3 regions of the Kluyvera sp. 1366 genome follow, and region 3 is predicted to be linked to each of the others. Evidence: predicted binding sites of a transcription regulator. Region 3 holds the regulator's gene; each other region holds the start of a gene.
What was found. The regulator sigma-54, encoded in region 3, starts transcription at its own class of promoters, with help from an activator protein. The targets are predictions, from matches to a motif close to GTTGGCACANNTTTCGCTNT.
Positions count from the first base shown of each region.

Region 1: the regulator sigma-54 is predicted to act here: its motif matches at 1,590-1,609, upstream of ACVLVH_RS11770 (gamma-glutamyltransferase family protein).
Region 2: the regulator sigma-54 is predicted to act here: its motif matches at 1,593-1,612, upstream of glnA (glutamate--ammonia ligase).

Region 1 covers NZ_JBTRDW010000004.1:504,803-507,942, forward strand. Annotated here, with positions in the region: gene ACVLVH_RS11760 (transporter substrate-binding domain-containing protein) at 1-489, opposite strand, end outside; gene hpxU (MurR/RpiR family transcriptional regulator HpxU) at 682-1,521, opposite strand; gene ACVLVH_RS11770 (gamma-glutamyltransferase family protein) at 1,643-3,140, shown strand, end outside.
Region 2 covers NZ_JBTRDW010000012.1:12,786-15,925, forward strand. Annotated here, with positions in the region: gene glnA (glutamate--ammonia ligase) at 36-1,445, opposite strand; gene typA (ribosome-dependent GTPase TypA) at 1,885-3,140, shown strand, end outside.
Region 3 covers NZ_JBTRDW010000005.1:390,578-393,717, reverse strand. Annotated here, with positions in the region: gene ptsN (PTS IIA-like nitrogen regulatory protein PtsN) at 1-234, opposite strand, end outside; gene hpf (ribosome hibernation promoting factor) at 395-682, opposite strand; gene rpoN (RNA polymerase factor sigma-54) at 704-2,143, opposite strand; gene lptB (LPS export ABC transporter ATP-binding protein) at 2,192-2,917, opposite strand; gene lptA (lipopolysaccharide ABC transporter substrate-binding protein LptA) at 2,923-3,140, opposite strand, start outside.

The sequences.
Region 1 (3,140 bases), on a different contig from region 3:
CTGCGCCTCTTTCGGGGCGATATCGCTTAACACCATATCTTCCACTGCACCGCGCGTGACGCCGATGGATTTGCCGCTCAGCGCTGCCGCATCTTTCAGCGTTTCGCCTTTCGGACCAAATACGCCGAGGAAGAACGGCGCGTAAGCGCGGGTGAAATCGATCACTTTTTCACGCTCGGCGTTTTTACCCATGCTGGAGATCACCAGATCGACTTTATCGGTCTGCAGATACGGCACGCGGTTGGCACTGGAAACGGGCACCAGCTGCAATTTCAGTTTCATCTGTTTGGCGAGATACTTCGCCATGTCGATATCGTAGCCCTGCGGTTGCAGGTCTGTACCCACGGAACCGAACGGCGGGAAGTCTTGCGGAACCGCTACGCGGATCACGCCGCGCTTCTGGATATCCTGCAGCTGATCGGCCATCGCACTCCCGACCTGCGCCATCAGCAATGCCGCGCCCGCTACCGCTAATAATACTTTTTTCATTATGCACCCCGGTGAGTTTACGTGAAACAAAAGATTCTTGATGAATCATTCTGCAACTAATGTGCCAACCGCAGTGCTGGGAGAAGAAAGGCGAAAAAACGGGGGTTTACCGCGTTGAAGGCAACAAAAACGGGCTTCGCGCCCGTTGGAATTAACGATCAAAAACAGTGCAATGCACCACAATGGCGCCCGTTAACGGTGTTCCAGCTCGTCGAGATGCTGATAAAGATCGGCAATTTGATGGATGCGCTGACGGCCCTGCGACAACATTTCATGCAGCAACGCATTCGCCAGCAGGTTAATCAGGCTCATGGCGGAGGCGTAGCTATCAAAAGCGGAAACGCTGTCGAGCGGCGCACAAAGCTGCCAGCGCGCCAGTGTGATAATGCCCTGCGCCTGCGGCTCACACAGCGCCAGCACGGGAATGTTGCTCTGCTGCAGCTGCTGCATCAGCGGGCGAATGATGCGTGGACGGCGGCGAAACGCCATCACCACCACGACATCGTCGGGCGTGATATCCACCAGCTCTTCACCCAGCGTCTGGCCCGGCTGCGGCAGCACATGCACCTGCGGACGCGCCTGCATCAGCTGCTGACGCAGGTGCAGCGCCACCGGATAGGCGTTACGCATGCCGATGATAAATACCCGTTTTGCCGCGCCCAGCGCGCTAATCACCTCGCCAAACTGCTGTGGATCGATGCTGTTGACCCACTGCGTCAGGTTGGCCATCTCCTGCTTATAGTGGCGTGACAGCAAGGTGTTGCCCTGCACCGCATCGCGGTTATCGGTGAGCGGCATGCCGCTCTGGCGCAGGATGCGCAGCTCGTCGCGCATGTCCTTATATTTCTCGTAACCGAGACGCTTGAATAAACGGCTGACCGTGGCCTTCGACACACCGCTCAGCCGCGCCAGCTCGGCGCTGTTGTAGCTGATCAGGTCATCAAAGTGGTCAAACACGAAGTCGGCAATGCGCTGCTCCTGCGGCGACAGTTGCGGATAGTGACTACGAAGGCGTTCATCAAGTTGTTTCATCATCGGTCCTGTAACTTTCGTTTCATCACAAGCTAGCATAAATCGATCCAGATTGATGTCCGTTCAAAACTGGAACAGCTCTTGCTTCCCATTAACCACGTACCCAGAAAAAGAGTTCTTTATGATACAGAGCAACATGGCGCCGTTAGGCATGGCCGTTACGCCGCACCATCTCGCCAGCGAAAGCGCGTTAGCGGTGCTGCGCGAAGGCGGCAATGCGCTGGAAGCGATGGTGGCCGCCGCTGCCACCATCGCCGTGGTTTACCCGCACATGAACGGTTTGGGCGGCGACGGCTTCTGGCTGGTGGTGCCGCCAAACGGCGATCCCATCGCCATTGACGCCAGCGGCGCAGCCGGTTCGCTGGCACATCTTGATTTCTACCATGGCGAAACGCAGATTCCGCATCGCGGCCCCAAAGCCGCCTTAACCGTGGCGGGTACCGTCAGCGGCTGGCAGGAAGCGTTAACGCTGGCGCAGGAACTTGGCGCGACGCCGCTGCCGTTAACCCGCCTGCTGCGCGATGCGATTCGCTATGCCGCCGACGGCATTCCGGTCACCGCCTCGCAAGCCGCCGCCACCGCCGCCAAACAGCACGAGTTGCAGCATCAACCTGGTTTTGCCGCCACCTTTTTACCGGACGGCAGTGTGCCAGTTGCCGGCAGTCGCTTCACCCAGCCGGCGCTGGCGAATACGCTGAGCATGCTGTGCGATCACGGGCTGGAAAGTTTCTATCGCGGTGAACTGGCGCACCATCTGGCGCGCGAAATGACTGCGCTGGGAATGCCAATCACGCTCGAAGATTTGCAAACGCACCAAGCCCGCCGCTGCACGCCGCTGCATCTGGCACACAGTGAAGGCGATATCTGGAACATGACGCCGCCGACGCAGGGTTTGGTGTCGCTGGCGATCCTCGGCATTACCGATCGGCTGAATATGGCTGACGCAGATGAAGCGCAAACCGTGCACCGCATCGTTGAAGCCACTAAAAAAGCCTTTGCGCTGCGCGACAAGCACATCACCGATCCGCGCCACATCGACATTGATGTGCAGCGTCTGCTGGATGAGGAACACCTCAGCACGCTGGCGGCGCAGGTGGACGATCAACAAGCCGCTGCGTGGGGCACCGGGCGCGGGCCGGGCGATACCGTGTGGATGGGCGTGATGGACAGCAGCGGATTAGCGGTTTCGTTTATCCAGAGCGTTTATCACGAATTCGGCAGCGGCGTGGTGCTGCCCGGCACCGGCATCACCTGGCAAAACCGGGGTGCCGCCTTCAGCCTGCAACCCGATCATCTGCTGGCGCTGCAGCCGGGCAAACAGCCGTTCCACACCCTCAATCCCGCTGCCGCGCGTCTCAAAGATGGCCGCACCATGGTGTACGGTTCGATGGGCGGCGACGGCCAACCGCAAACCCAGGCGGCGATTTTCACCCGTCACGTGATTCAGGGACATCCGCTACAGCAGGCGGTGAGCGCGCCGCGCTGGCTGCTGGGTCGTACGTGGGGACAATCATCCGATTCGCTCAAGCTCGAAGCGCGCATCGCGCCGGAAACGGTGCAGCAGCTGCGTGCGCTCGGCCATGAGGTTGAACTGCTACCCGATTTCAGTGAAGTAGTCG
Region 2 (3,140 bases), on a different contig from region 3:
AAAGAGTGCGTGAACAGGGAGCTGAAATTTTTAAATTAAACGCTGTAGTACAGTTCGAACTCAACTGGGTGCGGAGTCATACGCACGCGGTCAACTTCTGGCTTACGCAGTTCGATGTACGCATCGATAGCGTCATCAGTGAACACGCCGCCACGGGTCAGGAACTCGCGGTCTTCGTTCAGTGCGTTCAGCGCTTCTTCCAGAGAACCTGCAACTTTTGGAATCTCAGCTTCTTCTTCCGGTGGCAGGTCATACAGGTTTTTGTCCATCGCATCGCCAGGGTGGATCTTGTTGATAACACCATCAAGACCGGCCATCAGCAGCGCGGTGAATGCCAGGTATGGGTTAGCCGCTGGATCCGGGAAGCGTGCTTCGATACGACGTGCTTTCGGGCTGGCAACCACTGGGATACGGATAGAAGCAGAACGGTTACGGGCAGAGTAAGCCAGCATAACTGGCGCTTCGTAGCCTGGGACCAGACGCTTGTAGGAGTTGGTGGTTGGGTTCGCCAGGGCGTTGATCGCTTTAGCGTGCTTGATGATACCGCCAATATAGAACAGAGCAGTTTCAGACAGGCCGCCGTACTTGTCGCCAGAGAACAGGTTCACGCCGCCTTTTGACAGAGACATGTGGCAGTGCATACCAGAACCGTTATCGCCGAACATTGGCTTAGGCATAAAGGTTGCCGTTTTGCCGTACGCGTGAGCAACGTTGTGCACCACGTATTTGTAGATCTGAATTTCGTCAGCTTTTTTGGTCATGGTGTTGAAGCGGGTTGCCACTTCGTTCTGACCAGCTGTGGCTACTTCGTGGTGATGTGCTTCAACCACCAGACCCATCTGCTCCATGGTCAGACACATAGCAGAACGGATGTCCTGTGCTGAGTCAACCGGTGGCACTGGGAAGTAACCGCCTTTCAGACCTGGACGGTGACCTTTGTTACCGCCTTCGTACTCTTTACCGGTGTTCCAGGCTGCTTCGATATCGTCGATAGCCACGTGTGAACCTGAAGTAGAAGAACCGAAACGGATGTCATCGAACAGGAAGAACTCTGGCTCTGGTCCAAACAGCACGGTATCCGCGATGCCTGAAGAACGCAGGAACTCTTCTGCACGCTTAGCAATGGAGCGTGGGTCACGGTCGTAGCCCTGCAGTGTGCCTGGCTCAAGGATGTCGCAACGGATGATCAGGGTCGAGTCTTCGAAGAACGGATCCATGACTGCAGTGGTTGCATCCGGCATCAGCACCATGTCTGATTCGTTAATGCCTTTCCAGCCACCGATGGAGGAGCCATCGAACATTTTGCCTTCTTCGAAGAAGTCAGCGTTAACCTGGTGAGCAGGGATAGTAACGTGCTGTTCTTTACCTTTGGTATCGGTAAAACGCAGGTCAACAAACTTAACTTCATGCTCGTTCATCATCGAGAGAACGTGTTCAGCGGACATACTCAACTCTCCTGGAAATGGTCATTATCGTCATGGTGAGAGAACTTCGTTGCCGGGAATGTGTCACGACTGCTGACCACTCCTAACCAAAGATCTCGGCAAGCTCTTTCAACCGTTTTATAACTGTCGTTTTCGCTTAAAATATATAAAGCGAATTCTGTGCCAACTTTATGACAATGGCGAAAATGGCGCTACAATGCGCCCTTTCGTGAGTCGAAGGCTGCACCAGGATGGATTGCATGCATCGTTATGGTGCGCCACAGGTGAAGTTAAGCACCAATTTGGTGCAAATTACTATCGCAGTGCAGATTAATGCACCGAAAACGGTGCTAAAAACCAGCGCTATAAGAAACTTTCGGCGAAATCTGTGATCATGTTCAGTCTTCCGCTTAATCCGTGTACAATACCGCGTTATTTCTATAATGCCTGAGGCAAAGCTGTGATCGAAAATTTGCGTAACATCGCCATCATCGCGCACGTTGACCATGGTAAGACCACCCTGGTTGACAAGCTGCTCCAACAGTCCGGTACTTTTGATGCTCGTACCGAAGCGACTGAGCGCGTAATGGACTCCAACGATTTGGAGAAAGAGCGTGGGATTACCATCCTCGCAAAAAACACCGCCATCAAATGGAATGACTACCGTATCAACATCGTTGATACCCCAGGACACGCCGACTTCGGTGGTGAAGTGGAGCGCGTCATGTCCATGGTGGATTCGGTGCTGCTGGTTGTAGATGCGATGGATGGCCCTATGCCGCAAACCCGCTTCGTAACCAAGAAAGCATTTGCTCATGGTTTGAAGCCGATTGTGGTTATCAACAAAGTTGACCGTCCGGGCGCGCGTCCTGATTGGGTTGTTGATCAGGTATTTGACCTGTTCGTTAACCTGGATGCGACTGACGAGCAGCTGGACTTCCCGATTATCTTCGCTTCGGCGCTGAACGGTATCGCGGGTCTGGAACATACCGACATGGCTGACGACATGACCCCGCTGTATCAGGCGATCGTTGACCACGTTTCTCCACCTCAGGTTGAAGTTGAAGCGCCACTGCAGATGCAGATCTCGCAGCTGGACTACAACAACTATCTGGGCGTGATCGGCATCGGCCGCATCAAGCGCGGTACTGTGAAGCCGAACCAGCAGGTCACTATCATTGATAGCGAAGGCAAAACCCGTAACGGTAAAGTCGGTAAAGTGCTGGGCCACCTTGGTCTGGAGCGCATTGAAAGCACTCTGGCGGAAGCGGGCGACATCATCGCGATCACCGGTCTGGGCGAGCTGAACATTTCTGACACCATCTGCGACACGCAGAATGTGGAAGCGCTGCCAGCCCTGAGCGTTGATGAGCCAACCGTTACCATGTTCTTCAACGTGAACACCTCACCGTTCTGCGGTAAAGAAGGTAAGTTCGTGACCTCGCGCCAGATCCTGGAGCGTTTGAACAAAGAGCTGGTACACAACGTGGCACTGCGCGTTGAAGAAACCGAAGATTCGGATGCGTTCCGCGTTTCCGGTCGTGGTGAGCTGCACTTGTCGGTTCTGATCGAAAACATGCGTCGTGAAGGTTTCGAGCTGGCGGTATCCCGTCCGAAAGTTATCTTCCGCGAGCACGAAGGCCGTAAGCAGGAGCCATTCGAAAACGTGACCCTCGACATCGAAGAAACCCACCAGGGTTCTGTGATGCAAGCGAT
Region 3 (3,140 bases):
GTCCTCTTCCAGCTTGCCATGTGGAATGGCGATGCCGTTGCCAATACCGGTACTGCCCATGCGTTCGCGGGTCAGGATGGCTTCGAAAAGCGTCTGGTGCGGCAGATTGAGCTGCTTCGCTGCCAGCTCGCTGATAATCTCCAGCGCGCGTTTTTTACTCTGGCAGTGTACGCCGCTACGGGTACAGTCCAGTGAAAGGACCGAGCTCAATTCCAGTGTTAGATCGTTGTTCATCATCGTTTCACTTGCGAGTTCACATAGCCGCGAGTTTCAGGCAATTGATTTCATTACCGTTCGCCCGCTGGCGCTTGCGCAGATGACAAAACGGGGCGGTAAGTTCCGCCCCATTTATGCTCTAAGTGCCGAATCAGTCAGCACTCTGCAAGCGTGAAGGTTAGTGTTTTTTCAGTTTGTCTTTGTGCTTGGTCAGCTGACGGGAAAGCTTATCGATTAACCCGTCGATGGCCGCGTACATGTCTTCCGCTTCCGATGTGGCGTGCAGCTCTCCGCCGTTAACGTGCAGTGTTGCATCCGCAACCTGCGTCACCTTCTCTACCTTCAGAACAATATAAACCTGATTGATACGATCAAAATAGTGTTCCAGTTTGGCAAATTTGGTATTTACAAATTCACGCAGAGGTTCGGTAATTTCAACATTAAGTCCGGTAAGGTTTAGCTGCATAGGTCTTCCTTCTTCGTTCGGTCAAACCAATTGCTTGCGCTGGTTTGATGGCGGTATAGATAAAGACTCGCGATATTTAGCAACCGTACGTCGCGCAACCATGATGCCCTGTTCGGATAACATGGAGGTCAGTTTGCTGTCGCTCAAGGGTTTTGCGGGGTTTTCCGCCGAGATTAATTTTTTCACCAATGCACGAATCGCCGTGGAAGAGGCTTCGCCGCCGCCTTCGGTGTTGACGTGACTGGAGAAAAAATACTTCAGTTCAAAGATGCCACGCGGGCTGTGTAAATACTTTTGCGTGGTCACGCGGGAAATGGTGGATTCATGCATATCAACAGCCTGAGCGATATCCGCCAACACCATCGGACGCATGTACTCCTCACCCTGCTCAAAAAACGCCTGCTGCTGCTCAACGATACAGCGTGTCACTTTCAGCAGCGTGTCGTTGCGGCTCTCCAGGCTCTTAATCAGCCACTTGGCTTCCTGTAAATTGCTGCGAATAAACTGGTTATCGCTTTCATTACGGCCAGCTCCGCCCATCGCCGCATACTGCTGATTGATTTTCAGGCGCGGCATGCTGTCGGAATTGAGTTCAACCGTCCAGCGCTTGCTGATTTTGCGCACCAGCACATCGGGAATGACATATTCCGGTTCACTGGTATTAATCGACTGGCCTGGGCGCGGATCGAGTGACTGAATCAGCAGCATCGCCTCTTTCAGCACCTCTTCCTTCAGACGGGTCACGCGCATCAGGCTGCGGAAATCATGGTTGGCCAGCAGATCGAGATGTTCGCTAACAATCAGGCGTGCTTCCGCCAGCATGGGCGTGGCGGCAGCATATTGCGACAGCTGGACTAACAGGCAATCACGCAAATCACGTGCACCGACGCCGATCGGATCGAAACGCTGCACGCGCTTGAGCACGGCTTCGACTTCTTCCAGCGCCAACTCTTCATCACCAATACTGTCATAAATGTCTTGTAAGCTGACGGTGAGATAGCCGGTTTCATCAATGGCATCAACAATTGACGTGGCAATCGCGCGATCGGTATCAGTGAACGGCGTTAACTCAACCTGCCACATCAGGTAATCCTGCAGCGATTGGGTGGTTTCGCCTTGGTAAATCGGCAGTTCGTCATCCTGGTAATCGGTGCCGGTGCCTGACGGTGTGCCTGCGGTGTAGATTTCGTCCCAGGTAGCGTCGAGCGGAAGCTCTTCAGGCATATCTTTCTGTTCAAGCGCTTCGCGCGTGTCTAACGAATCACTTTCCTGATCCTGAAATTCACGTGCGTCAACTTCTTCGTGCAGTTCGGTTTGTTCAAGCAGCGGATTGCTTTCCAGCGCCAGTTGCAGTTCTTGCTGGAGTTCAAGCGTAGAGAGTTGCAGCAAGCGAATGGCTTGCTGCAACTGTGGAGTCATCGCCAGCTGTTGGCTGAGCCTGAGTTGCAAACCTTGCTTCATAATTCGGTAAGAATTTCCTAAGCAAACGTAGGGTGTTACAACACCTTATCAGAGTCTGAACTCTTCGCCCAAATAAACACGCTTAACTTGCTCATCTACAAGAATTTCATCAGGCGTGCCATGGGCAATTAAATGTCCCTGGCTGACGATATAAGCGCGTTCACACACCGCGAGGGTTTCACGCACGTTGTGGTCGGTAATCAGCACGCCAAGGCCGCTGTCACGCAAATGCTCGATGATTTTCTTGATGTCGATAACCGAGATCGGGTCAACACCGGCAAAAGGCTCATCCAGCAGGATGAATTTCGGATTAGCCGCCAGCGCGCGGGCAATTTCCACACGACGGCGTTCACCACCCGACAGCGCCTGGCCCATGCTGTCGCGCAGATGGCCAATATGGAACTCTTCCATCAGCTCGTTGGCCCGATCCTGACGCTGTTCTTCGGTTAAATCATCACGGATCTGCAGCACAGCCATCAGGTTGTCGTACACGCTCAGGCGACGGAAGATGGAGGCTTCCTGCGGCAGATAGCCGATGCCGCGACGCGCGCGCGCATGCAGCGGCAAAATGCTGATGTCTTCATCATCAATCACGATGCGGCCGGCATCGCGCGGCACAATGCCCACCACCATGTAGAAGGTGGTGGTTTTACCGGCACCGTTTGGGCCCAGCAGGCCGACAATCTCGCCGGATTTTACCTGCAGGCTAACATCTTCCACCACGCGGCGGCCTTTGTAGGCTTTCGCCAGGTTTTCAGCGATTAGTGTAGCCATAGCAATCAGTTACTCTTTTTAGGGCTCGCGGACGAACCGTTTTTGTCCTGCAGCTGCGACGGTACCAGAACGGTAGTCACGCGCTTGCTGTCGCCCTGGCTGAACGCCTGCATCTTCTGCTCTTTCACCAGGTAAGTGATGCGGTCGCCTTTGATGTTGCTGTCCTGCTGCTGAATGAAGGCATTGCCGGTCAGCTCAACAAAATCGTTCGCCAATTCATAGT